2 regions of the Aminomonas paucivorans DSM 12260 genome follow, and region 2 is predicted to be linked to the other one. Evidence: riboswitches for the same ligand, from Rfam matches in the RefSeq annotation. Region 2 holds a riboswitch; the other holds the start of a gene.
What was found. A riboswitch is a leader RNA that binds a small molecule or an ion and turns the genes downstream of it on or off. The one in region 2 is predicted to bind thiamine pyrophosphate.
Positions count from the first base shown of each region.

Region 1: another riboswitch for thiamine pyrophosphate. It lies ahead of thiT (energy-coupled thiamine transporter ThiT); the one in region 2 lies ahead of thiD (bifunctional hydroxymethylpyrimidine kinase/phosphomethylpyrimidine kinase).

Region 1 covers NZ_CM001022.1:435,902-450,994, reverse strand. The annotation lists gene APAU_RS01965 (glycosyltransferase family 39 protein) at 1-551, shown strand, start outside; gene APAU_RS01960 (DegT/DnrJ/EryC1/StrS family aminotransferase) at 548-1,720, shown strand; gene APAU_RS01955 (glycosyltransferase) at 1,717-2,673, shown strand; gene APAU_RS01950 (formyltransferase) at 2,670-3,590, shown strand; gene APAU_RS01945 (bifunctional UDP-4-keto-pentose/UDP-xylose synthase) at 3,630-4,640, shown strand; gene APAU_RS01940 (polysaccharide deacetylase family protein) at 4,641-5,555, shown strand; gene APAU_RS01935 (UDP-glucose dehydrogenase family protein) at 5,590-6,906, shown strand; gene APAU_RS12405 (diguanylate cyclase domain-containing protein) at 6,976-8,964, opposite strand; gene APAU_RS01925 (CHASE2 domain-containing protein) at 9,339-11,501, opposite strand; TPP riboswitch at 11,581-11,687, shown strand; gene thiT (energy-coupled thiamine transporter ThiT) at 11,789-12,322, shown strand; gene APAU_RS01915 (FecR family protein) at 12,441-13,190, shown strand; gene APAU_RS13480 (choice-of-anchor U domain-containing protein) at 13,300-14,853, shown strand; gene APAU_RS01905 (methyl-accepting chemotaxis protein) at 14,869-15,093, shown strand, end outside.
Region 2 covers NZ_CM001022.1:2,185,601-2,200,693, forward strand. The annotation lists gene APAU_RS10355 (serine/threonine protein kinase) at 1-980, opposite strand, end outside; gene APAU_RS13570 (PP2C family protein-serine/threonine phosphatase) at 977-1,738, opposite strand; gene APAU_RS13575 (hypothetical protein) at 1,735-2,292, opposite strand; gene APAU_RS10370 (UPF0182 family membrane protein) at 2,317-5,163, opposite strand; gene APAU_RS10375 (hypothetical protein) at 5,382-6,506, shown strand; gene APAU_RS10380 (hypothetical protein) at 6,561-7,997, shown strand; gene APAU_RS10385 (GNAT family N-acetyltransferase) at 8,166-8,597, shown strand; gene APAU_RS10390 (pyridoxal-phosphate-dependent aminotransferase family protein) at 8,713-9,801, shown strand; TPP riboswitch at 9,860-9,970, shown strand; gene thiD (bifunctional hydroxymethylpyrimidine kinase/phosphomethylpyrimidine kinase) at 10,037-10,849, shown strand; gene APAU_RS10400 (hydroxyethylthiazole kinase) at 10,846-11,628, shown strand; gene thiE (thiamine phosphate synthase) at 11,625-12,257, shown strand; gene APAU_RS10410 (ABC transporter ATP-binding protein) at 12,250-12,978, shown strand; gene APAU_RS10415 (ABC transporter permease) at 12,971-13,768, shown strand; gene APAU_RS10420 (ABC transporter substrate-binding protein) at 13,765-14,691, shown strand; gene thiW (energy coupling factor transporter S component ThiW) at 14,723-15,093, shown strand, end outside.

The sequences.
Region 1 (15,093 bases), 880 kb from region 2:
GGTTCGCCCCGGAGGTGCTGGCCCCCGTGTCTCTCCCCCTGGCGGCGGTGCTGGGGGCGGTGGGCATCCTCCCCTTCCTTGCGGGGCTCCGGAGGAAGATCGGTGGGGCGGTGCTGCTGCTGTGCCTCGGATCCCTCGCCATGGGGATAACCTTCAAGGGGCTGTTCGACTTCTACGGCCAGATCCGCTCCGCCAAGGGAGTGGCGGCCATCGTGGCCCGACACGCCACCCCGGACGCGGTGGTGGCGGACTATCGGGACTACGACCAGGGCCTGGCCTTCTACCTGAAGCGCCGCATCACCCTGGTGAACGATCCGGGGGGCTTCGGGGAACTCTCCTTCGGCCAGAGGGCGGAGAACCCGGACTGGTTCGTGACCCCGGAGGAGTTCGCCCGGATCTGGCGGGGACCCAAACCCGTCCTCGCCGTGGCGGACCCGGAGAAACTGGAGGAGTTCCGGCGGATGGGGCTGACCTTCCGCGTCCTGGGCTCCGACCCCCTCTACTACGGCAAGACCGTGGTGACCAATCAGAAAACGGAGGCGCTGCCATGAGCCGATCCACCTTTTTGCCCTTCTCCCGTCCCTCCCTGGGGGAGGAGGAGATCCGGGAGGTAACGGAGGTCCTGCGGTCCGGCTGGATCACCACGGGACCCCGAACCGCCGCCTTCGAGAAGGCCTTCGCCGCCCGCCTGGGGGTCCCCTACGCCCTGGGGGTGAACTCCGCCACCGCGGGGCTGCACCTGTCCCTGGTGGCCCTGGGGGTGGGACCGGGGGACGAGGTGGTCACCACCCCCATGACCTTCGCCGCCACGGTGAACGCCATCCTCTTCACCGGGGCCACCCCGGTGCTGGCGGACATCGACCCGGCCACCCTGAACCTGGACCCGGGGGCGGCGGAACGGGCCTGCACCCCCCGCACCAAGGCCATCGTGCCGGTGCACTTCGCGGGGCTCCCCGTGGACCTGGACGCCTTCCGGGACCTGGCGAAGCACACGGGAGCGGCCCTGGTGGAGGACTGCGCCCACGCCCTGGGGGCCTCCTACAAGGGGGAACCGGTGGGGCAGAACCCCGCGCCCCTGGGGGTCTTCAGCTTCCACCCCACCAAGAACATCACCACCGGGGAGGGGGGCATGGTGGTGACGGGGGACGAGGACCTGGGGGAGCGCGTGTCCGTGCTGCGGCAGCACGGCATGTCCAAGGGGGCCTGGAACCGCTACGCCGAGGCGGGGACCCCCCAGTACGAGGTCATCATGCTGGGCTTCAAGGACAACATGCTGGACCTTCAGGCGGCCATCGGCCTGCACCAGCTGGACAAGCTGGACCGGTTCCAGGGGCGGCGGGAGGAGATCGCCGCGCGGTACGACGAGGCCTTCCGGGGACAGCGGGGCATCCTGCCCCTCGGCTCCCCCTCCTACGAACACGTGCACGGGCGGCACCTGTACTGCCCCCTGGTGGACGTGGACGCCCTGGGTTTCGACCGGGACACCTTCATGGCCCGCCTGAAGGAGAGGAACATCGGCACGGCGCTGCACTACAAGGCGGTGCACCTGCACCGGTACTACCGGGAGCGCTTCGGCTGGGCCCGGGAGGACTTCCCCCAGGCCGCCCGGGTTTCGGACCGCCTCGTCTCCCTCCCCCTCTTCCCGGACATGACGGACCGGGACGTGGAGGACGTGGTGGAGGCGGTACGGGAGGTCTGCGCCGCCCCGGAGGCCCGATGACCCCCTCCCCGGAGGTCTCCCTGGTCATCCCGGTGTACAACGAGCAGGAGAGCCTCCCCGCCCTCTTCGACCGCCTCTTCCCGGTGGTGGAGGGGCTGGGACGGTCCTGCGAGGTGGTGTTCATCAACGACGGCAGCCGGGACGCCTCCCTGCCCCTGCTGGTCCGGGCGGTGCAGGACCACCCCTACGTGCGCCTCATCGACTTCAACGGGAACTTCGGCCAGCACATGGCCATTCTGGCGGGGTTCGCCCACGCCCGGGGAGAGAAGGTCCTCACCCTGGACGCGGACCTCCAGAACCCCCCGGAGGAGATCCCCCGGCTGCTGGAGCAGATGGACGGGGGGCACGACGTGGTGGGCACCCACCGGGTGGGACGCCGGGACCCCCTCTTCCGGAAACTCGCCTCCAAGGTGGTGAACCGCATCTCCAACCGCATCACCGGCCTGGCCATCCAGGACTACGGCTGCATGCTCCGGGGCTACGACCGGCGCATCGTGGACCTGATCAACCAGTGTCGGGAGACCACCACCTTCCTCCCCGCCCTGGCCCAGAAGTTCGCCCAGTCCCCCGTGGACATCCCCGTGGGGCACGCGGAGCGGGAGCACGGCACCTCCAAGTACGGCCTCTACCGGCTCGTGCGGCTGAACTTCGACCTCATGACGGGGTTCTCCCTGGTGCCCCTCCAGGCGGTGACCCTCATGGGCCTGCTGGTGTCGGCCCTGAGCGTCCTCTTCGGCCTCTTCCTGGTGCTGCGCCGCCTGCTGGTGGGGGCGGAGGCGGAGGGGCTCTTCACCCTCATGGCCCTGAACTTCTTCCTCCTGGGGGTGCTCCTCTTCGGCATCGGCATCTCCGGGGAGTACGTGGGGCGCATCTACCTGGAGGTTCGCCAGCGCCCCCGCTACCTGGTGCGGCGCCTCTACCCGGAGGGTCCGGAGAAGGAGTCCCGGCCGTGACCGCCCCTCGGGTGCTGGTGTGCGGCTACAGCGAGGTGGGGACGGCCTGCCTGGAGGCCCTGCTGGACCTGGGGGCAAACGTGGTGGGCCTCTTCACCCACCGGGACGACCCGAAGGAGAACCGGTGGTTCCGCACCCCCGCCCCGGTCGCGGAGGCGGCGGGAATCCCCGTGTCCACGGAGAGCCTGGCCTCCCCCGGAGGGATCGCCCTGGCCCGAAGCCTCAGGCCCGACCTGCTGCTGTCCTTCTACTACCGGGACCTGCTGGGGGCGGACCTGCTGGCCCTGCCCCCCCTGGGGGCCTACAACCTCCACGGCTCCCTGCTGCCCCGGTACCGGGGCCGGGTGCCGATCCACTGGGCGGTGATCCGCGGGGAGACCCGCACCGGGGCCACCCTCCACGTCATGACCCCCCGCCCCGACGGGGGGGACCTGATCGACCAGGAATCGGTGCCCATCCTCTTCGAGGACACCTCCCTGGAGGTGTTCCGCCGGGTGACGGACGCAGCGGTGCGGGTGGTGCGGCGCTCCTATCCCCTCCTGGCGCAGGGTCGGGCCCCCCGCACCCCCCAGGACGAGGCCCGGGCCACCACCTTCGGCCGACGCACCCCCGCGGACGGGCGGCTGGACTGGACCGGCGACGCCCTGGGCCTGTACCATCTGGTCCGGGCGGTGACCCGCCCCTACCCGGGAGCCTTCGCCTTCCTGGGGAACCGAAAGCTCTTCGTCTGGAAGGCCTGGCCCCTGCCGGAGGCGGGGCAGCCGTCGGTGCCCCCCGGGACCTGCTTCGAGGACCCGGAGGGGGGTCTTCGGGTGCGCTGTGGCTCCGGGGCCCTGCGGCTCCTGGAGGTGCAGGAGGAGGGGGCCCGGGAGGACGAGGCCATGCCCGGCCTGACGCCGGGGGCGCGGCTGTCCTAGCCCGCAAGGGACGGGACGCCGGAAGAAAGGATGAGGGACATGAACGTGCTGATCCTGGGGGCCAACGGCTTCATCGGCAGCTTCCTCTGCGAGAAGATCCTGGCGGAGACGGACTGGACCGTGACGGCCCTGGACCCGGGAGACTCCAACCTGGGGGCCTGCCTGGGCAACCCCCGGTTCTCCTTCCGCAAGGACACCATGGGGAACTCCTGGGACTGGATCGACCGGGAGGTGGAGGCGGCGGACGCGGTGGTGCCCCTGGCGGGGATCGCCCGCCCGGCGGTGTACATCGAAAACCCCCTGCTGATCTTCGAGCTGGACTTCGAGGAGAACCTGCGGGTGGTGCGGCGCTGCGCCGAGACCCGCACCCGGGTGGTCTTCCCCTCCACCTCGGAGGTCTACGGCATGAGCCCCGACGAGGAGCTGGACGAGGACCACAGCATCCTGGTGCAGGGCCCCATCGGCAAGTCCCGGTGGATCTACAGCTGCAGCAAGCAGATGATGGACCGGGTCATCGCCGCCCTGGGAGCCCAGAAGGGGTTGCCCTACACCCTCTTCCGGCCCTTCAACTGGATCGGCCCGAGGCAGGACGACCCCCTCCGCCCGGAGGGGAACGACAACCGCCTGGTGCCCCAGCTCCTGGGGAACCTGCTGCGCCGTCGCCCCCTGGTCCTGGTGGACGGGGGCGCCCAACGGCGCAGCTTCACGGACATCGACGACGGCATCGAAGGCCTCCTGGCCATCCTCCGTCAGCCCGAGGCGGCGAACGGGCAGATCTTCAACCTGGGCAACCCCCGGAACAACCACTCCATCCGGGAGGTGGCGGAGCTGCTGCGAGAGGTCCTGGCGGCCCAGCCGGGACAGGAGGACACGGCGTCGGTTCCCCTGACCGAGGTCCCCGCGACGGAGTACTACGGGACGGGCTACCAGGATGTGCGGGACCGGCGGCCCAGCGTGCGCAAGGCCAAGGAGCTGCTGGGCTGGGAGGCGACGCGCCCCCTGCGACAGACCCTGGAGCGCACGGTGCATTTCTACCTGAACCAGGGGTGAATGGCCGTGAAGATCCTGGGCCTGAAGGTGGACGTGGACACGCTGCGGGGCTACCGGGAAGGGGTCCCCAACCTCCTGGGGCTGCTGGAGGAGCTGTCCGTGAAGGCCAGCTTCTTCTTCAGCATGGGACCGGACAATTCCGGGAAGGCCCTGGTGCGGGTCTTCCGCCCGGGGTTCCTGGAGAAGATGCGCCGCACCAGCGCCGTGTCCACCTACGGCTGGCGCACCCTGCTCTACGGGACGCTGCTCCCCGCCCCTCTGATCGTGGAATCCGCCCCGGGGATCCTCCGGGACGCGGCGCGGAAGGGACACGACTGCGGGGTGCACGCCTGGGACCACGTGAAGTGGCAGGACCGGCTCCCCAAGCTTCCCGTCACCACCCTGGAAGCGGACTTCCGCCGGGCCTTCGACCTGTTCTCCCAGCGCACCGGCAAGGCGGCCCGAGCCTGCGCCGCCCCGGGCTGGCAGGTCACGGAGGAGAGCCTCCGGGTCCAGGAGGAGCTGAAGCTGGACTACTGCAGCGACACCCGGGGGGCCTTCCCCTTCCTGCCCCGATGGGGGAACAAGGTCTTCCGGACCCCCCAGATCCCCTCCACCCTCCCCACCATGGACGAGGTCCTGGGACGGGGCGGTCTGGAGGGCTCCCGGCTGGCGGAGCACCTCCTGGGGCTGCTTCGGGAAGGGCTGAACGTCTTCACCCTCCACGGGGAGATGGAGGGGATGGGCCAGCTGGGGGTGTTCCGGGAGTTCCTGACCCGGGCCCGGGACCAGGGGGTGCGCTGCGTCCCCCTGTCCACGGTGGCCCAGGCCCTGGACCCGGAGACCCTGCCGGTGTGCCCCGTGAGGATGTGCCCCATCGAGGGCCGGGCGGGACGGGTGGCCACCCAGATCATCGAGGAGGAACCGGCGGCCTGAGGCTTTCGGGCTCCCGAAACGGAGGAGGAAGGACATGCGCATCGCCGTGATCGGCACAGGATACGTGGGCCTCGTCACCGGAGCCTGCCTGGCGGGCTTCGGCAACCGGGTGACCTGCGTGGACGTGGACGAGGAGAAGATCCGAGGGCTCCAGGAGGGGACGGTCCCCTTCTACGAACCGGGACTGGGGGACGTGATCCTCTCGAACCAGCGGGCAGGGCGCCTGGCCTTCACCACCGCCCTCCCCGAGGCGGTCCGGGATGCCCGGGTCTGCTTCATCACCGTGGGGACCCCCTCGGACGTGGACGGCAGCGCGGACCTCCAGTACGTCCTGGAGGTGGCGGAACAGATCGGTGCGGCCCTGGAGGGCCCCTCGGTGGTGGTCACCAAGTCCACCGTCCCCGTGGGCACCGCCGACCGGGTGCGCCACTGCGTGGCCCGAGCCCTGGAGGCCCGGGGGGCGGGAATCCCCTTCTCCGTGGCCTCCAACCCCGAGTTTCTCCGGGAGGGGGCGGCGGTGGCGGACTTCCTCCACCCCGACCGGGTGGTGGTGGGGGCGGACGCCCCGGAGGCGGAGGAGACCCTGCGGGAGCTGTACTCCTTCCTCCCCCAGGAGAAGGTTCTCTTCATGGACATCCGCTCCGCGGAGATGACCAAGTACGCCGCCAACGCCCTCCTGGCCACCAAGATCTCCTTCATGAACGAGATGGCCCGGATCTGCGAGCTGGTGGACGCGGACGTGGAGAAGGTCCGTCTGGGCATCGGGTCCGACGGACGCATCGGCTACGCCTTCATTTCCCCCGGGTGCGGCTACGGAGGCTCCTGCTTCCCCAAGGACGTGCGGGCCCTGAGACACACCGCCCTCCAGAAGGGCTACTCCCCCCGGATCCTCCAGGCGGTGGAGGACGTGAACGAGGCGCAGAAGCACGTGCTCTTCCAGAAGATCCTGCGGCACTTCGGGGGTGAGCTGGGGGGGCGCGTCCTGGCCCTCTGGGGCCTCTCCTTCAAGCCCAACACCTCGGACCTGCGGGAGGCCTCCTCCCTGGTGCTGATCCAGGACCTCTTGGGGGCGGGGGCCTCCCTGCGCCTCCACGACCCGGTGGCCCTGGAGGAGGCCCGGCGGCTCCTGGGAAACCGGCCCGGCCTGGCCTTCCTGACGGATCACTACGAGGCCCTGGAGGGGGCGGACGGGCTGGTGCTGGTGACGGAGTGGGATCTGTACAAGCAGCCGGACTTCCGCCTGGTGGGGCAGAAGCTCCGGGAGAAGGCGGTCTTCGACGGGCGCAACCAGTACTCCGGCCCGGAGCTGCGCCGCCGGGGCTTCGCCTACTACGCCATCGGAAGGCCCTAGCGGATCAGGGCGAAAGGCTCTGGGAAGCGGGCTCCCCGGAACGGAGCCAAGGCTTTGCCCCGGGAGACGTTACGTCTCCCGGGGCAAAGCCTTTTCGGTAACCCGGGGAGCCTCGGCCTGCGACCCGAAGAACCGAACGGCGTCGCCCCCCTGCTGCTTGGCGAGGTACATCGCCATGTCGGCATTCTTCGCGAGTTCGATGGGGTCGCACCCGTCGTCCGGGGCGATGGCGATACCGATGCTGCAGGAGATCCCGATCCGGCGTCCGTCGATCTCGAAGGGACGGGCCAGCGCCCTGCGCAGCTTTTCGGCGACCACGAGGGGGGCCTTCTGCGTCTCGACGGCAGGAAGGAGCACCACGAACTCGTCCCCGCCGATGCGTCCCACGGTGTCGGACCCACGGATGCAGGCCCTCATGCGCCCCGCAGCCTCCCTCAAAAGGACATCCCCCACCGCGTGGCCGAAGGTGTCGTTGACCGGTTTGAATCGGTCGAGGTCCACGAACATCAGCGCAAGCCGCGTCCCGTTCCGTTTCGAGAGGGCAAGGGCCACGTCGAGGCGGTCGAAGAAGAGCGCCCGGTTGGGCAGGTCGGTGAGCGGGTCGTGCCGGGCCAGGTGTTCCATGCGCTCGGCGGTGCGTTTACGCTCCGAGATGTCCCGCGTCACGCCGTGGTAGCCGACGAGTTTTCCCACTCCGTCGCGGTGCGGGACCACGTTGACCTCCGTCCAGAGCCAGGTCCCGTCCTTGCAGATCAGCTCCAGTTCGTATCGCAGGGCTCCCGTTCCGGCGTCCGTCCGGCCCTCGGCGGCGTACTGGGCGCTCAGACGCCTGACGTGTTCGACCCCCTCCGGCTTGAGCAGGCTCCAGACGGTGGTTCCGACCACTTCGTCCTGCGTAAAACCGCGCATCCGTTCGTCTGCGGGGCTGACGTAGGTGAAACGACACTCCGCGTCGGTATGCCAGATGGTGTCGCTCGAATGCTCCGCCATATACCGGAATTTCTCCTCGCTCTCCCGGAGGGCGTCCTCCATGCGCCGACGGTCCGTGACGTCGGTGATGCTCGACAGGACGCAGGTTTCGCCGCCGATCTCGAGGGTGTCCGAGGAGAGCGCCCCCAGCATCGTCTCTCCGGAGCGCAGGCGGAACGGGTACTCCCGATCGCGGACGCTTCCGGTCTTCACCAGGGCTTCGACGACGGCACGACGGTCCGATTCGACGGCCCAGAGCCCCAGTTCGGAGAAGGTTCTCCCGACCGCTTCGTCGTAGGCGTATCCCGTGATGCCCACGAAGCCTTCGTTGACCTCCCGGATGAGACCGTCGGAGAGACGCGCGAGGGTGAGGACGTAGGGGGCGGAGCGGAACGCCCGGGAGAACTTTTCCTCCTGAGCGCGCACGTCGAGCAGCAGCCTCCGGGTCACCATGAGCGTGAGGCTGTAGGTCAGGAGGATCGACAGGAGCTGGTACAGGAAGACGATGAGGGTCTCGAAGCCGTTCGCCGCGAAGAAGTCCCCCCACGACGCATCGGCCCCCGAGGTGATCCGCACCAGCCTCACGATGTTGATCAGGGCGAACGCTCCGTAGACCGACCCGGTCAGGAAGGTCCAGCGGCGGACCTCCGGACCGATGGAGACGAGGAGGCGCCAGGCCCCCTGGGCGGTGAAGAGGGTCATCAGGACGGAGACGAGAGCGGTCCTCGCCGGAAGGTGGTCCTGGACGAGGGAGTACCGGGCGAACAGGACGGCAAAGACGCCGAGGAGGACGACGTTGTGGAGGTGTCCCCCCCTTCGTCCAAGGAACCGGTCCGTCCCGACGAGGGTCATGAGGGCACCCGACATGATGACCACGTTTGCGAGGAGGATGGAGGCGGCGTTCGGGATGATCCCGCGCAGGAACAAAAGGCAAAAACCGACGGCCACTGCGGCAAACCCTCCGGCCCACAGTCCCATCCCGGAGAACCTTCCGCGGTTCTGCCTCCAAAGCATCAGCAGCAGGAGCGAACAGACGAAGACGATGGCGGCGCTGGTGAGGACCACGGTCCGCATGTCGAACAAATTCATGAAATGGGGGCTCTCCCTTCGGACATGCGGGGCCGGATGCCTGCTGGTTGGACGACGCGCACAACCGGGCCGCCCGAGCGCTTACGGGGCGTCTCCTCCGGTTCCGATCCTCGGCGACAAGAAACGAAACGAGACGCGACACCCCCGGCGGCACCCTTCGGGGTCACACCTTCCGTCCCCCTCGTACCCGTTCCGGAGGCCCTTGGGGACTCTCGAAGCGATCCCGCAGCGTGCTTCGTCCGTTGCGCGCCGATCCCTCTTCCCGGTGACGGGGCCGATCCTCCGGCGTCCGTGCGCTCCAGTATAGCCGGAAACCTCACCGAACGAAGCAGGGCCTTCCGCAGGGAGTCGGAGCTTCCCCGGAACCCCGCCGTTCAGGAGGAGGCATTCTCGGTCGGAGGCCTCCGGTCCGGGGGGACCCAGTCCTCCGGGGCCTTCATCTCCCAAAAGGCCTGCACCACGTCGGGGTCGAAATCCTCCCGGGACTGCTTGTAGAGCAGATCGCACACCTCCGCCAGGGGCCACCCCTTCTTGTAGGGGCGATCGCTGGCCAGGGCGTCGTACACGTCCGCCACCGCCACGATCCGCCCCGCCAGGCTGATCTCCGTTCCCTTGAGCCCTCGGGGGTAGCCCCGGCCGTTCCACTTCTCGTGGTGCTCCGCCATGGCCTGCTTGGCCACCTCCGGAAGGGACACGGGGGCCAGGATGCGCTCCCCCACGGAGGGGTGGGACCGGATCAGGGCGAACTCCTCGTCGGTGAGCTTGCCCTGCTTGCCCAGCACCGCATCGGGGATCCCCAGCTTGCCCACGTCGTGGATGATCCCCCCGAAGGTGATCTCCTCCAGGGTGCGCTCGTCCGCCCCCAGGTGGCGCGCCAGCTCCACGGACAGGTCGCAGACCCTGCGGGAGTGCCCCGCCGTCACCGGGTCCTTGGCGTCGATGGCCTCCACCATGGCCGCCACGGTCTGGTAGAGGGTCTCCTTCTGCTTCTTCGCCTCCGTAAGTGCCCGGGCGAACCAGTCTGCCGCCACCGCCAGGGCCGCCACGCTGCGGACCTGCTCCAGGGGGAGGGACCGGCGCCAGCGGAGGAGCAGGTAGCGGGTCTCCTCCTCTTCCGGCAGGGGGACGATCATCCGAAATCGCCACGGGTCCCGAGGGGTCTCGAGGACCACCGCCTCCTTCCCCGCTCCCTCCAGGGCCTCCTCCACCCCCAGGGCACGGGTCCGTTCGAAGACCTCCCGAAAGGAGAGCCCCGGGGACTCCACCTCGATGCCGTCCTGAGCCCGGATCTCTGCCAACACCGAGGCAAGTCTTTCGGGGATCTCCTTGGGATCTCGGGTCTCCCGCACCAGGTCCAGGATGCCGAAAACGGAAAGCCGATGGGTCCGCTCCTCCCCGTGGAGCACCCGGAAACGCAGGTACAGCCCCGTCCCGAAGGTCAGGACCCCCGGGGTCAGGGGGCCTGCCAGGGGAGCGGCCCACAGCCCCGAGGCCAAAAGCGCCTGCTCTCCCCCCAAGAGGAGGACCACCAGGCCGCCGAAACCCAGGGCGGCCCAAAGGGGTCGGGCGAAGAGGGCCAGGACCGCCCCCAGGGAGGCCACCAGGGCACCCAGCAGGGCGGCGGCCCAGGGGGGAATCCAGCGGGGCGTCCCTCCTCCCAGGAGCGTGCGGATGGTCTCCCCGTTGAACTGGGCGCCGAAAAGGCTTCGCACCCCTCCCCCGTTCGGGGCGGTCACCACGTCTCCCGCCCCGGCGGCGGCCACCCCCACCACCACGATGCGGTCCCGGAAGGCCTCCGGGGGCACCTTCCCCTCCAGGACATCCCCGTACTCGAACACCCTCGGGGGAACCCGGGAGAACCGAACCCAGACGCGCCGATCCCCGTCCAGATCCAGGCGGGCCTTCCCCAGGCGCAGGATCAGTCCCCGGGGGGACTCCTCCACCTCCGGCTTCAGGCCCAGGGCCAAGGAGACTCCCGCCAGGGACAGGGAGGGCGCGACCCCTCCCGCCACAGGCCACAGGGGGACGGCGTAGCGAAACACCCCGTCCTCGTCGGCCTCCACGTTGGTGACCCCCACATCCGCCACCCCTCGGAACAGGGCGTCGTAGGGGGGAAGGATCCGGGGCGGAGCCTTCCCCTGCCCCGGGGCCAGGTGGATCGCCGCCACCACCCGACCGTGCCGGGCCGCCGCCCGGGCCAGCAGGGCGTCGTCCTCCGGATCCCCTCCCTCGGGGAAGAGGATGTCCAGCACCACCGTCCGGGCCTCCCCCAGCCGATCCAGCAGGGCCGCGTGGTAGCGCCTCGGCCAGGGCCAACGGCCCATACGGGCCAAGGTCTCCTCCCGAGCCAGCACCAGGACGACCTCCAGGGGCACGGGCACCTCCGGCAGAAGGGAGAGGCGCAGGTCGAAGGCCCGCCTGTCCAGGTCCCGCACCGGGGCGGGAGGGCTGGCCCCCAGGAGAGCCCCCAGCAGCCCCGCCGCCAGGACCAGCAGGGAGAAACCGGAACGTCGTCCCCTCCACGCCTTCGGGATCATGGCGCCCTCCCTCCTTCTCCGGCTGAACCCCTTCCGTACCGGGCGTCCATTGACAAGGACGCGCCCTTCCCCTTGAATGGAGGCGCATCGGGGGAGTCGGAAACGACTGAGAGGAGGCCGCAGGGCCTCGACCCCTTGAACCTGATCCGGGTCATGCCGGCGAAGGGATGGTGCCCCCTGGAACCTCCAAGGACCCCTCTCTTCGGCCGCGCCCTGGGCGCGGCCCTTTGCGTTTCTCCCCGATGACGTCCGGCCCCGGGCCGCCTCCCGGGAAGGAGGTCTTCTCCATGTCCGACCGCACCCGCGCCCTGACGGAGGGCGCCGTCGCCGCCGCCCTGTCCCTGGTCCTGTCCAACCTGAAGCTCTTCGCCCTGCCCCAAGGGGGCTCCGTGACCCTGGAGATGGCCCCCCTCTTGGCCTTCGCTCTCCTGCGGGGTCCCCGGGCGGGGATCGCCGCGGGGACCCTCTCCGGCCTCCTCCAGCTGTTCTTCGGGGGCTACGTGGTGCACCCCCTCCAAGCCCTCCTGGACTACCCCGTGGCCTTCGGGGCCGTGGGCCTGGCAGGGATCTTCCGGGGCGACGGGCTGCCCCGGCAGATCGCGGGGCTCCTGCTGGGCGGGGGGGCCCGGTTGCTCTGCCACGTCCTCTCCGGGGTGGTCTTCTTCGCCTCCTTCGCCCCCCAGGGGACCAACGTGTGGCTCTACTCCCTGTCGTACAACGGGACCTTCCTCGCCCCCAGCCTGATCCTCTCCGGCGCGGCGGCGATCCCCCTGGCCCGGAGGCTGGCGGGAAAGGTCGGGCAGGCCGCTTCCCCTCGGTGACCCGAAACGCCCCACCTTGTCCATCTCATCCCATTGCCCTAATATGACGCTAAAGAGCCTCTCTGCCAAGAGGCTCAAGCGTCTGGACCGACCCGACATCGTTCGAGGAGGGATGGGCATGAGGCACGGAGATCCGCAAGGGGGCAGGAGGCGCCACGTCGTCCTGCTGGCCCTCGCCCTGGCGACCCTGGTCTGGGCCGTTCCGGCCTGGGGGGCCGCCAAGGTGGTCGCGCTGGTGGGGAAGGCGGAGGTCTACGACGCGGTTCAGAAACAGTGGAAGCCTGCGGCCCTCGGGGCGGAGCTGCCGGAGGGGGCCAAGCTCCGGACGGCTCCGGGTTCCCTGGTCACCCTGCACTCCGCGAAGGGACAGGTGGAGGTCCGGGTCACCGAAAAGACCACCCTCTCCTACGGGGCGGAGCCGGGAAAGGAACCCCGAAACGTCCCCCCCGGCAAGGTACCCGAGACCTACCGCATGGACCAGGGAACGGGCTGGTACCGCGTGAAGCCCGGGACGCCCCTGGACGTGGCCACCCCGGTGCTGGTGGCGTCGGTGCGAGGCACCGAGTTCGGGGTGGCGGTGACGGAAAACGGCACCTCCAGCGTCTCCGTCACCGGGGGCACCGTGGAGGTCACCGACGCCCTGGGGAACACCCAGACCCTGGGGACGGGCATGTCCACCACCGTCTCCGCCACGGACGTCCAGGAGGCCCTCACGCCTCCCGCCCCTCCCACCGTCCCGGGGACCCTGCCGAGCGTCGGCCCCTCCTCCCCCCCTTCTCCTCCCGCTCCCTCCCAGCCCGGCGGGGGCGGAGGAGGCGGCGGAGAACGAGACGGAGGCCCCTTCGGCGGCCATGACCCCTGCCTGTAACCCCCACGCAAGCGCCGTCTCTCCCGGATGCCGAAGGGCTCAGGGGTCGCCGTGCCCCTGGGCCCCCGGCGGATGATCCCGGTTTCGCATGGGAAAGGGGGATCCGTTCATGAGAAGAACCGCCCGGCTCCGCAGTGGTCTTTCGCGCCCCCTCCGGCTGTGCCGCCTCGCCTTCCTCGTCCTCCTCCTTGGGACCTCCCCCTCCTGGGGCAGCACAATAGTCAACGTGGCCCCCGCCCCCGAGGCCGTCCTGCCGGGGGGGGACCCGGTGGTGTTCACCTGGACGGCGGACTACGACAACTCCGGGGGAACCGTCTCGGTCTACCTGGAACCCGAAGGAGGCGCCTCGTCCGTCGTCGCCTCCGCCGACGGGGCTCCCGCAGGCTCCAACTCCGCCACCGGCCCCTCCCTACCCAGCGGCACCTACCACTGGTGGGTCGTCATCGTCAACGGAGGAACCCACGAGTCCGTCAGCACCTCCTTCTCCGTAGCCGGAGCCGACCCCACCCCGACGCCCTCCGTCACCCCGAGCCCCACACCCACCCTCACCCCGACCCCAAGCCTCACGCCGACGCCCTCTCCCACCCCCACCCCCGCAGGACCGGGGAAGCCCTCCCCCGTCTCTCCCTCCGGGACCGCGGACCGGGGCGTTCTGACCCTCCAGGGAAGCCCCTACGAGGGGCCCCATCCCCACGCCGCCACGGAGTGGGAACTCTCCGGGTCCCCCTCCGGACCGACCGAAGGGCTGGCAGCCCTCCTCCGGGCAAACCGCAAGACGACCCCTTCCGGGACCCCCCTGCTGGCCCTGCTGACGGGGCCCGCCACGGCCCTGGATCTGCCCCCCCGGCTCTACCCCGTGGGGAACTACGCCTTCCGGCTGCGCTACCGAGACGACCAGGGAAACTGGAGCGAGTGGTCCGACCTCGGGACCTTCCAGCTTGCGGACCCGGGAGACTCCAACGGGAACGGGGTGGCGGACGCTCAGGATCCGGGTCCCGTGACGGTGGGAAACCGCTCCTTCGACAACACGGAGCCCAACGCCAAGGCCTGCACAACACAGTGCTGGAACGGGGCCATCGGCTTCGTGACCTCCTCGGGGAGCCTCCTCTCCCTGGAGGGGCTGCACCTGAGGGCCATCCTCCCGGAGGGCTACCAGTCCCCTGAGGGCAGCATCTCCAAGCTGGGAGGCATCCTCCAGGTGGGCATCTACGCCCTCCAGATCTCCGGGCTCTCCACGGGAGGGTCCACCACCGTGACCCTTCACCTGCCCGGGCCCCTTCCCGCGAACGAGGGACGCATCTTCACGTATCACTACTCCGCCCAACAGGCCCGCTCCTCCGGGGCCACGGGGGAGACGGCCTCCGTGACGGTCTCCGACGGGGGCCCCGACGACTCGGACGGCCAGGCGAACGGGCAGATCCTCCTGCTGGTAGGCCCGGGGACCTCTCCGTCCTCCGCTCTGGTCCGCAACATCGGGGACGGGGTCCACCGGGCTCCGGCCTCCTTCTCCGAGTTGATGGACCGGAACGCGGGGAACGTCTGCTACGGCCCCCCGACCTCGCAATCCGGGGGAGGAGGCGGGGGGTGCAACGGGGGGTTCCAGGGACTCCTGCTCCTGGCTCTCCTCCTGCCCCTTCTGATCCTGGCGCGAAACCGACACTGAGGAGGAGGGATCCCCATGTTCCGTTTCCAAAGCATCCAGGCACGGCTCCTGGTGGTGGTTTCCCTGATGGTGGCCCTGACCTGCCTCGTCCTTGGGGGAACGGGCCTCGCCCTCTTCCGCCGGGCACTCTCCCAGGAGCTGCACGCCGCCCTGAGACGCACCTCCCTGGAGGTGGCCTCCACCCTGGATGCCCGCATCCAGAGGATCTACGCCATCCTGACCACCGCCGCCGCCAACGAT
Region 2 (15,093 bases):
GGCAGGGGGTGGGTCCGCCGCTCCCCCTGGATGAGGGCGTTTCGAAACGCCTCCACGGAGGGGTAGCGGTCCTGCGCCCGCACCGCCAGTCCCCGCAACAGGGCCGCCTCCGTCTGGGGCGGCAGGGGGACCTCCAGCAGGGAGGGGGCCACCAGGGTATCCTCGTGGAGCCGGTCCAGGGCATCCGGGGGAGGCTGGCCGGTGAGGCAGCGATACAGGGTGGCCGCCAGGCCGTACACGTCCGACCAGGGCCCCTGCTCCCCCCGGCTCCGGTACTGCTCCTCCGGGGCGTAGCCGGGCTTGAGGATCACCGAAAGGCTGCGGCTGCTGCGCCTCAGGGCGGAGCGGGCCGCGCCGAAGTCCAGGAGGGTGACGGTGCCCTTCCGAGGCACCAGAACGTTGTCGGGGCTCACGTCCCGGTGCAGCCACCCCACTCGATGGACCTCCTCCAGGGCGTCCATCACCGGATGGAGAAGCTCCAGCGCCTCCTCCAGGGGGATGCGCCCCCCCCGATCCTCCAGATAGGCCTTCAGGGTCCGCCCCTCCAGGTAGGTCATCACCATGTAGGCGGTGCCGTGAGCCCGGAAGGAATCCCGCACGGAGACGATGCCCGGCACGTCGTCGAACCGGGCCAGGGTCCGGGCTTCCTCCAGGAAACGCTCCAGCCCCTCCTGGTAGGCCTCCCCCTCCTCCCCCGCCGGGGGCACCACCCCGGGGCCCCTAGGGTCCCGGGCGACCAGCCCCAGGGGAAAGTACTCCTTCACCGCCAGCTTCCGCTCCAGGGAGCGGTCCCAGGCCAGGTAGGTGATGCCGAAGCCGCCCTGCCCCAGCACCGCCCCGATGCGGTAGCGGTCCTGCAGCAGGGTGCCCGGGGGCAGCCGGGAGGGGGAGGAGACCTCCACGGGGCCTCGCCCGCAGTGGGGACAGGCTTCGCCGGTCCAGCCCTCGCCGCCGCAAAAGGGGCACCGATCCTCGCTCACGTCTCCCGCCCCCCCTCCTCCACCGCCAGCACCACCGCCGTGGCGTTGTCCTGGGCGGCCTTTCCCTTCCGGGCCACCGCCTCCAGCAGGGCCGCCGCCGGGTCCTCCCCATGGGCGGACAGGGCCCGGGCCACCTCCCGATCCTCCAGGGTGCGGGTGACCCCGTCGGTGGCCAGGAGCACCCGGTCCCCGGGGCGAAGGGGCAGGGGATCCCCCGACCGGGCCACCTCCCGAAGCTCCTCAATGCCCAGGAAGCTCACCAGGGCATCTCGCTCCGGATGCCGGCGGGCCTCCTCCGGGTCCAGGCGGCCCGCCGCGGCGGCCCGCAGAAGCCGGGCCCCCACGGTGTGGTCCTCCGAAAGGAGCCGAAGCTCCCCGTCCCGCAGGAGGTACAGGCGGCTGTCCCCCACGGTGGACCAGTGGAGCCCCCCCTCGTCCAGGAGGGCCAGCACCAGGGTGGTGCCCACGTAGCCCGGGAAGCCCTCCCGGCGCCCCAGGGCGGACACGGCGGCCTGGGCCGCCGCCACCGCCCGCTCCAACAGGCGAGGGGACACCTCTTCCGCATCCTCCCCCTGGACTACCCCCCGCACCGCCTCCTCGGCGACCCGGGAGGCCCGGCCCCCCAGGGGGAGGCCCCCCATGCCGTCCGCCACCAGGGCGACCCATCCCCTCCCCCCTCGGGGAGGGAAAAGCCCCCACACGTCCTGCTGTTCCTCCCGGGAGCCCTGGATCTGCCCCCCCCAGCCCCGGACCTTCACGGGCGTCCCTCCGGAGGGTCGTCCCGGCGAGACCGTCCCGGCGGGGCGGGAGGCGCCGTCAGATAGCCCCCTCCCTCCCGTCCCGCCGGAAGGGAGTCGTCGAAGGCCAGCACCAGCAGGGGCAGCCAGAAGAAGGCCACCAGGATCCCCCAGAGCCAGAAGTCCTTCCCCAGCCTCTGGGCGATGCGCCCCCACAGCACCGTGTGGGCCCCCGCCGCGACCAGCCACGCCAGGGGGTGCAGCAGGGGCAGGAGGGCCACCCCCGCAAAGGGCCCCGTGAGGAGAATCCCCAGGAGCACCCCCGCCAGGGCCACCGCCCCCGGGGCCAGCAGCAGCACCACGTAGGCCCCGGGCAGGTCGGCGCACCGGCACAGGAGAATCAGATTGTACACGGGGATCAGGTACCGGGGGTAGCTGTCCCGGCGGAACTTCCTCCCCACCCGGTAGAGCACGTAGGCGAAGAGGGCGTAGACCCCCAGGCCCAGGCTCAGGGCCGACAGGGCCAGCCACACCGCCACCCCCGCAAGGCCCCACAGGCAGCCCATGGCTTCCATCCCCTTCTCTCCCTCCCCGGTCCCCTACCGGGGCCCCTCTCCGGCCTCCACCAGTCGGCGAAGGACCGCCTCCAGCTCCCGAAGCTTCTGGCCGTAGGCGGCCCAATCCCCGGCGCGGGAGGCCTGCTGGGCCTGCTCAAAGAGTTCCTGGGCCTTCCGGGCCAGGTCCTTCGTCCCCGGGGACGGGACCCCCCCCTCCCCTTCGGGGCGGGGCTCCGCCTCCCGGACCGCCGGGGCCGCCGGGGGCCGCCTCTTCGCGGCCTTGCCGCCCCCCAGCACGTCCTCCCCCACCAGCAGGGTCAGGGCCTCCCGGAAGGTCTCCGCCCAGACCACCCGTCCTCCCGTGGAGAGGATCACCCGCTTGAGTTCCGGCAGCTCCCCCCGCTCCGCCTTCAGGTACAGGGGCTGGACGTAGAGCAGGGACTTGCCGATGGGCACCACCAGCAGGTCTCCCCGGATCACGTCGGAGCCCCGCTGGCTCCACAGGGACATCTGGGCGGAGATCTCCGGGTTCTGGTCGATGAGGGCCTCGATCTGCGGGGGCCCGAAGATGAGCTTCTGCTTCGGGAACTGGTACACCACCAGCTCCCCGTAGTGCTCCGGGTCGCACCGTCCCGCCATCCAGCCGATGAGGTTGCTCCGCCCCACGGGCATGAAGGGCACGATGAGGGCGAACTCCGGCTTTTCCTTCCCCAACAGCTTCATGGTGACGTAGTTGGGGGAGAGGCGCTTCTCCCGGCCCGCCGGGGACACCTCCCACACGTCCTCCTTGTTGTAGTAGGTGTTGGTGTCCGTCATGTGGTAGACCCGGTACAGCTCGCTCTGCACCTCGAAGAGCCCCTCGGGGTAGCGCAGGTGGGCCCGCAGCCCCTCGGGCATCTCCGAGACGGGGCGGAAGAGCCCCGGGAAGACCCGGGCCCAGGTGGCCGCCAGGGGATCGGCGGGATCCATCAGGTAGAACCGCACCGTGCCGTCGTAGGCGTCCAGGGTGATCTTCACGCTGTTGCGCAGGTAGTTCACCCCGTTGAGCCCCTCCAGGGAGGGGTCCTCGATGGCCAGGGGCTTGGAGTAGGGGATCCGGTCCGTGGCGGTGTAGGCGTCCTGCACCCAGAGGATGCGCCCCCCCAGCACCACCGGATAGGGGTCGTCGTCGTAGGCCAGGAAGGGGGCCATCTCCCGCAGAACCTCCCCCAGGCTTCGGCGGAAGAGGACGCGGCTGTCCGGACGCAGGGAGCCCGTGAAGAGGATCTCCGTGTCCCGGAAGCGCAGGGCAAAGAGCAGCCGCCGCCACAGGGACCCCAGGGGCACCCCTCCGGTCCCCTCATAGGTGCTCCGGGCGTTGGCATCCCCCATGGGGTAGTCGAACTCCTTCACCTCCGTCCGCACCAGGGCGTAGGTGTTGGTCTTCTCCCCGAAGTAGACCTGGGGACGGCGGATGTCCAGGGAGACGGAGGCCTTGGGGGGCAGGTCCTTCACGAAGAGCACCGGCATCCCCCCGGGGGCCACCTCGTTCACCGGGTTCATCACCACCCCGAAACCGTGGGTGAACTCCAGGTGCCGGTTCACCCAGGTGGGGTTCTGGAGCTGACTGCTGTCCAGCTCCCGCACGGAGAGCATCACCTGCCGATGGACTCCCGACTCGTCGAAGTTATAGCGGTCGATGTCCACGTCGGAGAAGTCGTAGTAGGAGCGGATCTCCTGAAGCTGCTTGTAGGTCCGCAGCAGCGGGCCGTAGTCCCAGAGGCGGATGTTCCGCACCGTGTCCAGATCCGCCCTCAGGTCCTCCGGGGTGGTCTCCCCCGAGGGGGTGACGGAGAGGGCCCGGATCCGGTCCAGACCGTAGGCCTTGAGGGTGGCGTCCATGTGGAAGCGCAGGTAGGGCTTTTCCATCTCGTACTCGTTGGGCTTCACCACGTACTGCTGCACGATCCCCGGCACGACCACCCCCGCGATCCACCCCGCCCCCAGCAAGACCGCCAGGGCCACCAGGGAGGGACGCCACAGGGGACGGAAGAGGTTCACCGCCAGCAGCACCGCCGCGACGGCCGCCGCCCCCACGTTGAGGTACAGGGCGGGGAGCTTCACGTGCAGGTCCACGTACCCCGCCCCGAAGACGATGCCCCCGGGGGAGAGGAGCAGGTCGTAGCGGTCCAGCCACCACCCCGCCCCCCAGAGGAGCAGGAGGGAAGCGCCCAGGACCGCCAGGTGCCCCCGCACCGCCGGAGACACCCAGGGGCGCCCTTCCAGAAGCTGCACCGACCGCCCCAGGAAGTAGACCAGCAGGCAACCCGCCAGGGTGGTGAGGAGCAGCCCCGAGAACCACCCCTGGGCGAAGCGCCAGAAGGGCAGGGAGAAGACGTAGAATCCCAGGTCCCGGTGGAACACCGGGTCCGCGGTCCCGAAGGGCTGGGCATGGAGGAACCGCAGCACCAGCCCCCAGGCGCCCCGGGTTCCCAGGCCGTTGAGGACCCCCAGGACGAGGGAGGCCCCCAGGATCCAGCGCCCCGCGGGGTGGGGACCGGGGAGGTCCGCGAACCCTCGGGAGACGGCGAGACGCCAGTTCAGAAAGGTGAAGGCCGACGAGGCGACGAGGGCAACGGCGAAGAGCCCCCATTGGGGGAGGATCCGGGTCCAGAACACCGTCTCCTGTCCCAGGGACCGAAACCACCACAGATCCGTGACCCACCGGGCCAGCCAGGGCAGGCCGCTGAAGAGGACCAGCGCCGCCCCGGCCAGAAGGGGCAGCTTGCCCAGGCGGAAGGGCCTACGGGGAGGGGGCGGGGTCGACTCCAGGATCTCTTCCCCCTCGTTGTCCCCCTGTCCGGGGATCCACTCTTGGGCTCCTCGGGGAAACCAATCTCGAAACGTCATGGACCTTCCTCCTTCGCGGATGGGGACAAGGTCCCGGGGTGTGCCGTGACTTCGAGGAACGGCCGGGACAACCCGGGGAGTATAATCGGACCATCGTCCCCTTGGGGTACGATTGTAGGACCTATGCGGCGTCCAGGGAAACGTCCTCCTGAAGGCGCCTCCGAGAGGTGACTCCCGTGGAAGCTGCCACACCCTTTGAAACCCTAGCGGAAATCCCGGTGGACGAAGTCCTGACCCTCCAGCTCGTCCGGGGCAAGGGGCTCCCCCGCCTCGCCATCCTCAACCAGAGCACCGGCAAGAAGAAGCACACCTCCCTGGCCTGGGCGGAGGGACAGGAACGGAACCTCAAGATCAAGACGGGACGCACCTCCAGCCGGGAGTACCCCATGGAGGACGTGCGGGCCGCCGTGTCCCGGCTGGTGGAGCAGGCGGGACAGGATCTGACCCTCAAGGCCCTCCTCTGGAGGTCCGTGCAGGTGTTCGGCGACCTGATCCACCGGTCCCGGTCCGTGTACAGCGAGGCGGAGTGCCTCGCCGTGCCCGAGTCCAAGAGGGACACCCTGTGGCTGGCCTACGCCCCCTCTCCCCGGGACCCCCACCGGGTCCGCCCCTGCTTCGCCGAGACCCCCGAGGAGACGCAGCTTTTGGACGGACACCGGACCGAAGGAAGGCCCTGGCGGGGCATGGACCTCCCCGGTTCCCCCCCCTCCTCCCTGAGGAACCTGCCCTTCGTGCGGGACCTGTCCCACGCCAACCCCGACCGATGGGGGGTCCCCCTCATGACGGCGGCCCAGGCCATCCTCCTGGGCTTCCGGGACTGGTCCCCCGACGGGGAGCAGGACCTGGGGGAAGCCCTCTGGGCCCTCCTGCCCGGACCGGACTCCCGATCCGAGGAGACCCTCACCAACCTGGCGGGGAAGGGGCGGGAGTTCTGGACCCGCATGACCGCCTACCTGCGCCTCCAGCCCCTCCTGCACACCGTGGACCCCCGGGAGAGCGACGACGCCCCGGGAGAAGCGGAGGCGGAGGGCCTCAAGAAGCGGGAGCGCTTCTCCATGATGTCCCGCCCGGACCACTCCCGCATGTTCGTCGTCCAGCGCTACCTGGACGGGCAGGGACGCCTGGCCTTCAGCCTCGTCCCGGAAACCCGACTCCCCGGAGAGAAGGACCGCTTCCTGGTCCTGCAGGAGGAGGACTGGGAACGCATCCTCACCGCCTGCGCCCTGGGGGGAGAGCCAGATGGGCAGTACGCCACCTTCTCCCTGGTGCAGGCTCTGGAGATGGGCCGGTGGCTCGCCCTGGTCGAACCGATTCTGCGAGCCGGCTCCCCCAGCTTCCGTTGACCCGCGCCCGCGAGGCGCGATTCCGTTGCGATCTGACCCCGAAGAGGTGATCCCGTGAACAACCCGAGCCCCCTTGAGGCCATCCGTGCAAAGTGGAAGGACCACCCGGCGGTGCGCTCCGCTGCCGGAGAACTGACCAACATGGAGGACGACCTGGCCCGTCTCCGGGAAGCGGAGGACCCGGAGGAGCGCAAGGCCTATCGTCTTCTGTGGCAGCGCGCCGCCCACCAGTACTGGGAGCTGGTCTGGAGCCTGGTGGAGGCACGCATCGACGCGGAGAAGCTCCCCCCCGAAGCCCTGACCTTCGACGACGCGGAAAAGCTGGCCATCAACTTCGGCGTCCTCTCCTCCAAGGCCAATGTCCCCAACCCCCACTTCGCCGACGAACTGGACCAACCGGCCTGCCTGGACATCTACCAGTACGGACGCCTCACGGACTTCCTGGCGGAGAACTACGCCCTCCTCTTCGGGAAACCCTACGAGGGCCCCCAAGGGGGCACCACCCGGGAGGAAAAGCTGGCCCGCTTCGCCTCGGACCTGGGGGCCACGGAACAGCGCCGCCGCCTGGTGGTGTCCATGGTGCTCTCCCGCTGCGGCTTCATCACCCCTCCGGAGGTGGAGGAGATGCTCTCGCACCTGGAGGCGCACCTGCGCATCCACACGGAGGTGGAGATGCGCACCCGCCGGGTCCGGGAGGCGGACCCCTCGGACCGGGAGAAGATCCACGAGAACAGCAAGCGCTACGAGCTGGCGGAGCACGAGCTGCTGATCAGCCTGGAGCGGGCGGCCAAGGAGATCGAGACCTTCTCCGACCCGGAACTCCAGAAGGTGCTGGGCCTTCACGACCGCACCCGCTTCCTGGCCAACCTGGAGGTGCACGTGCGCAACGAGGCGGAGCGCTGGAAGACCCGGGTGGAGATGGCGGCTAGAAAGCACAAGGGCAAGGGCGTCCCCGCCCTCAAGGGGGAACTGCGGGAGGCCTTCAACCACAAGAAGGAGTTCATGACCCTGGCGGCGAGGAGCGCCCGCATGGACACTTCCCCCCTCAACGTGGACACGGGCAAGCCCGTGGGCTTCAAGCAGGCCGGGGAGATCATGATGGACCTCACCCCCCTGGATCCGGACATGCTCCGGGCCCCCCGGGTGCGCATGTACGGCATCCCCAAGGTGATCCTCACCCCCGGACGGGGCCTGGGGGTCTACGACTGGACGGACAACTCCCTCCTGATCCCCCAGTTCTCCCCCTACGGGGGGGTGCTCAAAAGCTTCTGCTTCGCCCTGGGGGCCTTCCGCTGGGACAACGACGAGGACCGGGTCCTGAAGGACTCCTACGGCCTCATCAAGGAGAACCGGGACAAGGGGATCCGAGCCCTCCAGGAGTCCTTCTGCCAGGACTACTTCATCTGGATGTCCAAGGAACGCCGGGGCTACCGGGTCCTCCCCAAGGAGACCTCCAAGTGGTTCCGGGTGCACTTCAAGAAACCCGCCTAGATCCGAAACGGGGGGGCGCGATCCCGGTCGGGGGTGCGGGGCTTCGTGCCGCACCCCCGACCTTTTTCGTCCTCCCGGAAGGCCCTCTTCCCGACCCGCTCCTTCCCCGCCGGAGGCAGACGTCCCCCTGCAAAAGGAGGTACCATGGACCCCCAAGGGGGGGGTGCCATGGAACGATGGATCGGGTCCTACCGCCTTTCGGACGATCAGGGCCTGCTTCGCCGCGACGCCATCTGCACCCTGGTGCAGGGAAGCTACTGGGGATGCCGCCGCACCCGGGAGACCATCGAGGCCTCCCTGGAACACTCCCTCTGCTACGGGGCCTACCTGGGAGAGGAGCAGGTGGCCTTCGCCCGGGTCGTGACGGACCGAGCGGTGATGTTCTGGCTGGCGGACGTCCTGGTCTGCCCGTCCCACCGGGGGCGAGGCCTCGGCAAGGGGCTGGTGGAACTGGTGCTGGACACCCCGGTCCTGCGGGGGCTCACGGGCCTCCTGGCCACCCGGGACGCCCCGGGGCTCTACGCCCGTTACGGCTTCGTCCGGGACACGGAGGGACGCTTCATGCGCCGCACCCCGCCGGAGGAGACCCCATCCCCCTGACCCGTCCGAGGCTCAAGGGGCCACACCCCCCCTCCTCCCGCCTCCTTCTGGACCTAGCCGTCCCGGGACTCCCGGGTTAGGTTGGGGCGGGAAGATTCCGGAAGGAGGACGAGAGATGGAACGCTATCCCGTGGGGCTGGTGCCCGGGCCGGTTCGGGTGCCCGAGGCCGCGGCGGCCCGATACGTTGAGGACTACGGCAGCCCGGACCTGGAGGGGGATTTTCTCTCCCTCTACCGAAGCTGCGAGGCGGGGCTGGCCCGGCTGCTGCACACGGAAAACCCCGTGGCCATCCAGTGCGGCGAGGGGATGCTGGCCCTCTGGGGGGCACTGAACAGCGTCCTGGCACCGGGGGACCGGCTCCTGGCGGTCTCCTCCGGGGTCTTCGGCTCGGGCTTCGCCGAGATGGGGCGGGCCCTGGGGCTGGAGGTGCGCCTCCTGGAGTTCCCCTTTTCCCGCCTCCCGGACCCCGAGGAGGTGCGGCAGGAGGCCCTGCGCTTCCGCCCCCGGATGATGACGGTGGTGCACTGCGAAACCCCCAGCGGGACCCTGACCCCCCTGGAGGACTACGGCCGCATCGCCCGGGAGGCGGAGGCCCTGCTGTGCGTGGACTTCGTGGCCAGCGCGGGAGGGGCCCCGGTGCGGGTGGACGACTGGGGCATCGACCTGGGCCTCCTGGGAAGCCAGAAGTGCCTCTCCCTGCCCCCGGACCTGTGCTTCACCTCCCTAAGCCCCCGGGCCCGGGAGGCGGTGCGCCTCCGGGGCTACCAGGGCTACGACGCCCTGGCCCCCTTCGAGGAGGCCCGCCTCACCGGGGCCTTCCCCTACACCCACCACTGGCGGGGGCTGGCGGCGCTGCGCCAGGCCCTGGACCTCTACGAGGAGGAGGGGCAGGAGGCGGTCTGGAGCCGCCACGCCCGAGCCGCGGCCCGCTGCCGAAGCCGCCTGGCGGACCTGGGGGTGGCGCTCTTCCCGGAGGAGGAAGCCTTCTGCTCCCCCACCGTCACCGCCGCCCGGGTGCCCGAGGGGTGGACCTGGGAGGCCCTGGACGGGGCCCTGCGTCGCCGGGGGGTGGTGCTGGGGGGCAACTACGGCCCCCTGGCGGGAAAGGTCTTCCGGTTCGGCCACATGGGAACCCAGGCCTCCCTCCCCCTGGTGGACCGGGCCCTGGACGCCCTGGGAGAGGTCCTGGCGAAGCGCCCTTGACGAAACCGCCCCCTTGGGGTGTACTGGGGACCACAACCCGCCCCTCCCGGGGCGGGACCATAGCTTCCGGGGGAGTCCCGCAGACGGGACTGAGAGGAAGGGCGAGGCCCTTCGACCCCTCGAACCTGATCCGGTTCATACCGGCGGAGGAAGGAAGATCCAGGGGCTTGACCCATCGTGGAGGATCCGCCGTCAGGGCGGGTCCTCTTTTTTTGTGGAGGAAGGAGAGACGCGGATGGGACTGTATCGAGGGGTGGCCCTCACCGTTGCGGGAAGCGATTCCGGCGGGGGGGCGGGGATCCAGGCGGACCTGAAGACCTTCGCGGCCCTGCGGGTCTTCGGCACCAGCGCCCTGGCGGCGGTGACGGTGCAGAACTCCCTGGGGGTCCGGGGGTTCCACCCGGTTCCGGAGGAGACGGTGCGGGGACAGATCGACGCGGTGTGCTCCGACTTCCCCGTGGGGGCGGTCAAGACGGGGATGCTGGCCTCCCAGGCCCTGGTGAGGGCGACGGCGGAGGCCCTGGAGGCGGCGGGGGTGCGAAACCTGGTGGTGGACCCGGTGATGGTCTCCCAGAGCGGGGACCCCCTTCTGGGGGAGGACGCGGCGGCGGCCCTGCGGGACCGGCTGCTTCCCCTGGCTCTCCTGGCCACGCCGAACCTCCCGGAGGCGGAGGTGCTCCTGGGGCGACGGATCCCGGGACCTGAGGCCATGGAGGAGGCCGCCCGGGACCTGCTGGCCCTGGGGCCGAAGGGGGTGCTCCTCAAGGGGGGACACCTGGAGGGGGAGGAGCTGGTGGACGTGCTGGCTCTCCCCGGAGACCTGCGGGTCTTCCGGCAGAGCCGCCTGCACACGGAGAACACCCACGGCACGGGGTGCACCCTGAGCGCCGCGGTGGCGGCGGAGCTGGCGGCGGGGTGCGACCTCCCGGAGGCGGTGGACCGGGGACGGCGCTACCTGCGCCAGGCCCTGGAGGCGGGGGTGCGGTACGGCCGGGGGCACGGCTGCCCCGGCCACGGGGTGACGCCCTCCTGGGTGGACCGGCGGTGAGCCGGTCGGTCTGGGCCCGGGTGGCAGAGGTCCGCCCCCTGCTGCACCACCTCACCAACCGGGTGGCGGCGCCCCTGCAGGCGGAGGTGGCCCTGGCCCTGGGGGCCTGCCCGGTGATGACCTGTTGGCCCCCCGAGGCGGGCTCGGTGGCCCGGGGGGCCGACGGGGTGCTGGTGAACGCCGGAACCCCGGAGACAGAGGCCCAGGCGGGTCAGGACGAGGCCCTGGCCGCCACGGAGGGCACGGAGATCCCGAGGCTGCTGGACCTGGTGGGCTGCGGCCTCTCCCTCCCCCGCACGGAGCGCCTCCGGACCCTGCTGGCCCGGCACCGGTTCGCCTGCGTGAAGGGCAACGGAGCGGAGGTGGCCGCTCTGGCGGGGCGCCCCGCCCTCCTCCGGGGGGTGGAGGGGACCACGGAGGTTCGGGAGGAGGATCTGGCGGACCTGGCCCGGAAACACCGCACCCTGGTGCTGGCCACGGGAGGGACGGACCGGTTCGCCGACCCCTTCCATACCGGACGCCTGGCGGGGGGACACGAGGCCCTGCGCTCCCTCCCGGGCAGCGGATGCGCCCTGGGCACCGCCCTGCTGGCGGCCTTGGCGGCAGGGGTGGAGCCCTTCGAGGCGGCGGGAGCGGCGGTGGGGCTCTTCGCCGCCGCCTCGACCCGGGCGGCCTCCCGAGGGTGCGGCCCCGGTTCCTTCCGGGTCGCCTTCCTGGACGCCCTGGGGGAGGCCCGCACGGGAGGGCTTCCCCTGCCGGAGGCGGAGGGGACGCCGTGACCGGGGACCTGCGCTCCCACCTGAAGCTGTACGTGATCCCGGACCTCCGGGCGGGGGCTCCCCGAAGCCTGATGGAACAGGCCCGGGCGGCCCTGGCGGGGGGGGCGGGGACGGTGCAGCTGCGCCACAAGACCGCCTCGGGGCGGGAGCTGTGTCGCCTGGGGGAGGCCCTGGCGGCCCTCTGCGACGATGCGGGAGCCCTCTTTTTCGTGAACGACCGGCTGGACGTGGCCCTGGCCTGCGGGGCCTCGGGGGTCCACCTGGGTCTGGAGGACCTGCCCGTGGCGGTCGCCCGCCGCCTGGCCCCCCCGGACTTCCTGGTGGGGGCCACCGCCCGCACCCCGGAGCAGGCCCTCCGGGCCTGGAAGGACGGGGCGGACTACCTGGGGGTGGGGGCGGTGGCCCCCACCCCCACCAAGGAGGACACCACCGTCATCGGGCCGGAGGGCTTCGCCGCCGTGGCCGCCTCAGTACCCCTGCCCTGCGTGGCCGTGGGGGGGATCACCGCCGCCGCCGTGCCGGACCTGCGGCGTCGGGGCGCCGCAGGGGTCGTGGTGGTGCGGGAAGCCGTGGGTGCCCCGGACCCGGCGGAGGCCTGCCGCAGGCTTCGGGAGCTTCTGGATGCTTGAGGTCCGGGCCCTGCGGAAGTCCTTCGGGGGGCGGCCGGTGCTGGGGGGGCTGGACCTGGACCTCCCCCGGGGGGGGTGCCTGGCCCTGGCGGGCCCCTCGGGGTGCGGCAAGAGCACCCTGCTGCACCTCCTGGCGGGGCTGGTTCCCCCGGACGGAGGGACGATGCGCATGGAGGGCCGGGAGGTTCCCTCCCTCCGAGGGCGCTGCGCCCTCATGGCCCAGGATGACCGGCTGCTCCCCTGGATGGACCTGCTGGACAACGCCCTCCTCCCGGTGCGGATGCGGGGGGAGGACCCGAGGCGCCGGGAGGGGGAGGCCCGGGAACTGCTGGACCGCTTCGGCCTGGGGGAGTTCCTTCGCTACCCTCCCGGGTCCGTCTCCGGGGGGATGCGGCAGCGGTGCGCCCTGGCGCGCACCCTCCTCTGGGGGTGTCCCCTGGTGCTTCTGGACGAGCCCCTCTCCGCCCTGGACGCCTTCACCCGCCGGACCCTCCAGGAGGAGGTGCTGCGCCTCCAGGGGGAGTGGGGGCGCACCCTCCTCTGGGTGACCCACGACCTGGAGGAGGCCCTTCGGGTGGGAGACCGGGTCTGGGTGCTGGGACCGGGGATGGAGGTGCGGGAGCGCCTCGTCCCCCCCGGCCCCAAGCCCCGGCCCGCCGACGGGGAACTGGCGGCCCTGCGGGAACGGGCCTTCCGGGCCCTGGAAGGGTCCCGTGGCTAGGCTCCGGGACCGGGCCCTGGGCCTGGGGCTCTTCCTGCTTCTCCTGGCGCTCTGGGAGGGAGTCTGCCGGGGGCTGGACCTGCCCCCCTATCTGCTTCCCTCGCCGGGACGGGTGGCGAGGGTACTGCTCTCCCAGGCCCCGGAGCTGCTGGCCCACGGGGCGGTCACCCTGGGGGAGATGGTCCTGGGGATCCTCCTGGGCCTGGGGGCGGCGCTTCTGGTGGGGGGAGGCCTCTTCGCCCTGCCCCAGGCGGAGCGGGCGGTGCTGCCCCTGCTGGTGGCCACCCAGGCGGCGCCGGTGTTCGCCCTGGCCCCTCTCCTGGTGGTGTGGTTCGGCTTCGGCATGGGACCCAAGGTGGCCCTCACCGCCCTGGTGGTCTTCTTCCCCGTGGCCCTGGCGTTCCTCCAGGGACTGAAGCACCGGGATCGGGGGCGGGAGGACCTGCTGCGCCTCATGGGAGGGGGGAGGATCGCCCGGTTTCGGGCCTTCCACCTCCCCGGGGCGCTGCCCCCCCTGATGGGGGGGCTCAAGACGGGGGTCTGCGTGGCCCCCATCGGGGCGGTGCTGGGGGAATGGTGCGGCGCCTCCCGGGGGCTGGGCTTTCTGATGCTCCAGGCCAACGCCCGCCTGGCCACGGACCGGGTCTTCGCGGCCCTGGCGGTGCTGGTGGTCCTGGGGACGGGACTCTACGGGGCGGTGGATCGGCTGGAGCGGCGTCTGGTGTGGTGGACCCGCCCGGAGGGGCGGGCCCGGTGGCTGGAACGAAGAGAAAGGAAGGGAAGGAAATGAGACGACTTCTGTGCGCGACGGTCCTGCTGGTCCTCCTGGGGGCCCCGGCGGGGGGGGCGGAGAAAGTCCGACTGATGCTGGACTGGACCCCCAACGTCGACCATGCCCCCCTCTACTGGGCCCAGGCCCGGGGGGCCTTCGCCCGGGAGGGACTGGAGGTGGAGATCCTGACCCCCTCGGACACGGCGGACCCCCTGAAGCTGGCGGCGGCGGGACGGACGGACCTGGCCCTGGGGTACATGCCCCAGGCCCTGGTGGCAGCCTCGGGGGGCATCCCCGTGCGGGTCTGCGCCCGCCTGGTGGCGCGCCCCTTGAGCACCGTGGTGGCTCTGGAGGACAAGGGAATCCGAAGCGTGAAGGACCTCTCGGGCAAGCGCATCGGCACCACCGTGCCGGGGATGATGGACGTGCTGGGGAAGGTCTTCGCCCGGCACCACGGGCTGAAGGACCTGGAGTGGGTCCACGTGGGCTTCCAGATCGTCCCGCCCCTGGCCTCGGGCAAGGTGGCGGCGGTGGTGGGGGCCTTCCGGAACGTGGAGGTGGTGCAGCTGCGCCGCCAGGGGCTCAAGCCCCGGGTCTTCCCCCTGGAGGAGGGGGGCGTCCCGGACTACGACGAGCTGGTGGTGCTGGCCTCCCCGGCCCTGAGCAAACGCCCCCGGGTCCTGGCGGCCTTCCGACGGGCCCTGGCGGAGGGACTGGAGGCGACGCGGCGACACCCCGAACAGGCCATGAGCGCCTACCTGCAGTCGGTTCCCGGGGCGGACCAAGCGGAAGAACGGGAGATGCTGGACGCCACCCTGCCCTTCTTCGCGAAGGACCAGAAGCTGGACCCCGCCCGGTGGCGGCGTTTCGCCGACTTCGCCCTCCGGGAGAAGCTGGTGGAAAAGCCGGTGGACCCCGCGCCCCTGCTCCTCCGTTTCTGACGCAACCAAACTTTATAAGGAGGTCGAGATCATGAACCGCGAACGCCTGCGCAACCTGGCCCTGGCGGGGCTCTTCGCCGCCCTGGGGGTGCTCCTCTCGGGGCTGTCCGTCCCCGTGGGGCCCACCCGGTGCTTTCCGGCCCAGCACGCCCTCAACGCCCTGGCGGGGGTACTCCTGGGGCCCTGGTGGGCCGCCGGGGCCGCCACGATCACCAGCCTGCTCCGGGTGAGCCTGGGCACGGGCACCCTCTTCGCCTTCCCCGGGAGCATCCCCGGGGCCCTGGCGGTGGGCTTCGCCGCCGCCCTGCTCCCGGACCGGCTGAAACCCCTGGGGGCCCTGGCGGAGCCCCTGGCCACCTGCACCCTGGGGGCCTGGATCTGCGCCGCCTGGCTGGGCCCCGC